2 regions of the Pseudoalteromonas sp. ND6B genome follow, and region 1 is predicted to be linked to the other one. Evidence: predicted binding sites of a transcription regulator. Region 1 holds the regulator's gene; the other holds the start of a gene.

Region 1 (2,424 bases):
AGGAGTAAATAGTGGGCAATATTCAGAGGCTAACGCTAAAAACGCGTTAATGCAGTGATTCCTGCGTTGTTGATTTGGTATAACGGTAAAACTGCGTTAAAGTTTGCAATGAGATTAATAGAGGGTAAAAACGAGATAATGTCGGAAATTCAATTTTTAAATGTAGATCTAGAGCTTGAGTCAAAGCAAGATATTAGCGTATTAGTTGCTGATTTAAAAAAGGTCGCAACTATTTTACATTATGATAAAGACGAATACCGTCAACTTGCTCGCATTGAGGTTGCAGGTGAAATAACCACGCCAGATAAAGCGATTAATCACTTGTGTGAGTTAATCGAGTCGTGTTCACGCAATGCATTAAAGCAATGGTTGAGTTGTTCACGCAGAACTTTCGATATTGGGTTTGAGTCTGGCACTTCGCCAAAATGCTTTAACCAAGCCTTACATGCAGATACCTTGTTACGTATATCTGCAATTGGTGCAGGCGTAGAAATTACTATTTACCCTTTCGAAAAGTAATTTAATTTCAACCTTGGTTAATTGACTTACTAGCCTTTTCGCTCTACTACGGCTGCGGTCATACGTGATACGCAGCAAAGCTCATTGCGGCTATTGGTTATTTTAATATCCCAAACCGAGCTGCGCTTGCCGATATGATAAGCTCTCGCTGTGGCCGTTAATGTGCCATTGCGTGATGCCTTTAAATGACTTGCACTGATCTCTTGGCCAACACAATAAAACCGATTGAAATCAACCACAAAATTAGCGGCATAACTTGCTACTGTTTCAGCAAGCACCACATTTGCACCACCATGAACGATACCCATAGGGTTATGATGCTCTGGAATTGCCGGCATAGTTGCCACTAAGTAGTCATCACCAATTTCACTGATTTCTATTCCCATGGTTTTCATGAGTGTCCCTTGGCCTGTAATACCTTGATCTAATTGCTTACAAAACTCTAATGTAATCGGTTGATGCCAAATACTCATGCTAGCTCCTTGGATAAGTAATTGAGAATTAAAATTTATTAATATGATAATGCGTTGCTAATAATTACATTTATCACCCTGCTTTTAAAGTAGGTTATTGTTTGATGATAACGGCATATAAGGCATTAATTTATATTTGCGATTTTTAAATAACTGTATATACTCACAGTTAATTGTACTGTATGGAAAACCAGTTGTATGCGACCATTAACGAAACGCCAAGCGCAAATACTCGAACTCATTAAAGTGTTTATTAAAGACACTGGTATGCCTCCTACACGTGCCGAAATTGCACAAACACTGGGTTTTAAAAGTGCGAATGCTGCAGAAGAACACTTAAAAGCACTGGCCAAAAAAGGTGTGATTAAAATGAAGCCAGGCGCGAGTCGGGGCATTCAGCTTGTTGAAGAAGAGGAGCCAGAGCAGTTAGGCTTACCTTTAATTGGCAGGGTGGCTGCCGGTGAGCCTATATTGGCGCAACAGCATGTAGAAAGCCACTGTAAAATTGACCCTTTAATGTTTAAACCTGCGGCCGATTTTTTATTGCGTGTTAACGGTATGAGTATGAAAGACATTGGTATTATGGATGGTGATTTACTTGCTGTGCATAAAACCCAAGTTGCCGAAAATGGACAAGTTATTGTTGCCCGTGTTGACGACGATGTAACCGTGAAGCGTTTAGAAAAAGCGGGCAGAAAAGTACTCTTACATGCTGAAAATGATGAGTTTTCAGCTATTGAGGTCGATTTAGAAAATGAGTCGTTCAATATTGAAGGCTTAGCGGTAGGTGTTATTCGTAACGCTGACTGGATGTAGTATTAAAGCATAATTTAGCGCTTAATAGTGATTAGGCGCTGGGTTTGTTAGCAGCACAATGTCTAACTTATCAAATGTATGACTATATGTTGTTAAGTGCTTCTCCTATCATAAATAAAATCACTAAATACTTTATAAATAAACAAATTTACTCTGCTTTTTTAAGTTAACAATTTTTTATATTTCTATCCTGTAATTTCAATACACCCCTTACTAAACCTGACTCTTAGATTAATTGCCTGACTAGTTGCTATTTTTTTAGCTGCGCATTTTAAAAAATACACCTTGTTTATTTTTCATACTCACCTTGCTTATTGTTTATTTTTTAACTAGTTATTAAAGAGCTGGAATAAAAATAACTCACAGCTTAGTCGTTTTGAGAACACACATTTACTAAATCCAGCACCCTTATAAAAAATAAAAATAACGAATAGGCGTTTAAGCCGTATGCCTCTTCGCTTTGCGTCAGCAATAGCATCAAAGGAGCCGTCACATGGGTAAGCTGAGTTCTTCCTTGTGGCTTATATTGTTTGTTTTTTCGCAGAATGTGCTTGCTAATAGCCAATATAATATGCGTAAAGGCGTAACCGATATAAGTAATAATGTATACCAACTG
Region 2 (2,424 bases), on a different contig from region 1:
AGCATAACAACTAGTTTGTTTAAATTCGCAGACATATTGGTTCCACTGTTGGATTTATCATTAGGGTAATAATACAGATAATATAACTTAACGACCAGCCGAAAACTCATGCCACGAGTTGATCAGGTCAACAAAGTCTTCAAAACCACAACCACTGCTTAAATCATTCTCTTCAAGCATGAGTTCATCATCTTGGTAGGCTAATATATCTTCGTTATCTTGATGCAGCGCATGTGCTTCGAATAATGCTTCATCTTTAGAAAGGATCAGATCAATTTCTTGGCCTTTAAGTGTTACCGGCTCAAAGCTTGAACTCACCGAGCTAATAAGTGCCAGCACCATAGCCACTTTGTCTTTGCCTATTTCTTCATTTAACCAACGGCCTATAATCGCGTGCTCGCTGCTAATTTTAATTCTTAACCCACTAATAGGATCGCGAATGAATTGGTATTCCATAACTTTATTCCAGTACTGCTAATACAACAGATTATAACCTAATCAGCTATGAATAATGAAAGCCAGATACAAAAATAGCGCCATAAGGCGCTATTTAGCATCATCAATTTAGCTAACCGCCTGAGCGATAGCGTGCAGCATCAATAATTGCCCATAAATGGAACACGGCACCGATTACGGCTGGAACAACTAAAAACCATAGCGCATAACCGCCAAAAACCAGAATTGCAAAAACAAGTGCCGATAAAATGCGGCCCTGCACCAACTGCCCTAAACCGGGGAAAAAAATATTACATAATGCTGCGATTACGTTACCGCCAGAACCTTGTTGAGACATACTAACCTCTGTAGTTTAGTTAATTTTGTATTTGTACTTATTATTTATACTTACACACTTTATGCCAATTTATTAAGGCTTACAAATCATACAGTTAAATTATTACGAATTTATCAGTTTAGTATTTTTTGCCAAAAATAAGTCAAATTAGCAATTTTAAATAGCTATTTTAGTTACTTGCTCAGTTTATACTGTTAACTATTCAACAACTTAAATACGTATTTTATAAATAGCTGTTTATAAAAACAGTATTTTATTTAGCCTAACAAAAACACCTGTTATACTGCTCTCATTATTGATTAAAAAGGCGTAACGATGGACGTTTCAGAATTACTCGATGGCTTAAATGATAAACAACGCGATGCCGTTGCAGCGCCATTACAAAACATGCTGGTATTAGCAGGAGCAGGTTCAGGTAAAACTCGAGTATTGGTTCATCGTATTGCCTGGTTAATGCAAGTAGAGCAAGCCTCTGCCTATAGTATTTTTGCGGTAACCTTTACTAATAAAGCCGCTAAAGAAATGCGCTCACGGGTTGAAGAAACATTAAAAGCCCCTGTAGGGGGCATGTGGATTGGTACTTTCCATGGTTTATCGCACCGAATTTTGCGTGCACATCACCGTGAAGCAAACTTACCAGAAGCCTTTCAAATTTTAGACTCTGACGATCAGCTTCGTATGATCAAGCGCTTATTAAAATCGATGAATATTGATGATAAAAAATGGCCGGCAAAGCAGTTTGGTTGGTACATAAGCGCTAAAAAAGATGAAGCTCTGCGCCCTAAAGATATTCAGGCATACGATATTAACGAGCAAATGATGCTGCGCGTTTATGCCGCCTATCAAGAAGCTTGTGATAGAGCGGGCCTAGTTGATTTTGCTGAAATATTACTACGTAGCTATGAGGTTCTTAACAATAACCCAACCTTGCTGCGTCATTATCAGCAGCGCTTTGCGCACATGCTCGTAGACGAGTTTCAAGATACCAATACTATTCAGTATGCGTGGTTAAAATTACTTGCGGGCGATACCAGCAGCATCATGATTGTAGGTGATGATGACCAAAGTATTTATGGTTGGCGCGGCGCAAAAATAGAAAACATTAAACGCTTTTTAACCGATTTTGATGCAGAGACGATTCGCCTTGAGCAAAACTATCGCTCGACTGCCACTATTCTTAAAGCCTCAAACGCGTTAATTCAAAATAACTCCGAGCGAATGGGTAAAAGTTTATGGACCGATGGTAACGACGGTGAACCTATTTCTATTTATGCTGCTTTTAATGAGCTAGATGAAGCGCGCTTTGTGAGTAGCAAATTACGTAGCTGGCTTAATGCGGGTAATGCACTTCAAGATGCGGCTATTTTATATCGTAGTAATGCGCAATCGCGGGTACTTGAAGAAGCAATGCTACAAGAAGGTTTAAAATACCGAATTTATGGCGGTATGCGATTCTTCGAACGCCAAGAAATTAAAGATGCTCTTTCATACTTACGCTTAGTGGGTAACCGCCAAGATGATGCGGCATTTGAGCGTGTTATTAATACGCCCGCCCGCGGCATTGGCGATAAAACATTAAGCCATATACGTGACTGCGCTCGCGCTGAATCTTTGCCGCTTTGGTATGCTGC

Evidence for each region. Region 1 encodes LexA, which represses DNA repair genes until DNA is damaged. Its sites were predicted from a motif close to TACTGTATNNNNATACAGTA; they were not measured.
Region 2: a site for LexA is predicted at 1,025-1,044, ahead of uvrD (DNA helicase II). Genes of this name have one in related genera too.

The regions. Positions count from the first base shown of each region.
Region 1 covers NZ_JQFL01000013.1:71,335-73,758, reverse strand. Annotated here, with positions in the region: gene ND6B_RS15375 (hypothetical protein) at 139-519, shown strand; gene ND6B_RS15380 (PaaI family thioesterase) at 549-992, opposite strand; gene lexA (transcriptional repressor LexA) at 1,191-1,808, shown strand; gene coxB (cytochrome c oxidase subunit II) at 2,302-2,424, shown strand, end outside.
Region 2 covers NZ_JQFL01000012.1:10,529-12,952, forward strand. Annotated here, with positions in the region: gene ND6B_RS15795 (dUTP diphosphatase) at 1-35, opposite strand, end outside; gene ND6B_RS15790 (YacL family protein) at 88-456, opposite strand; gene ND6B_RS15785 (hypothetical protein) at 569-793, opposite strand; gene uvrD (DNA helicase II) at 1,109-2,424, shown strand, end outside.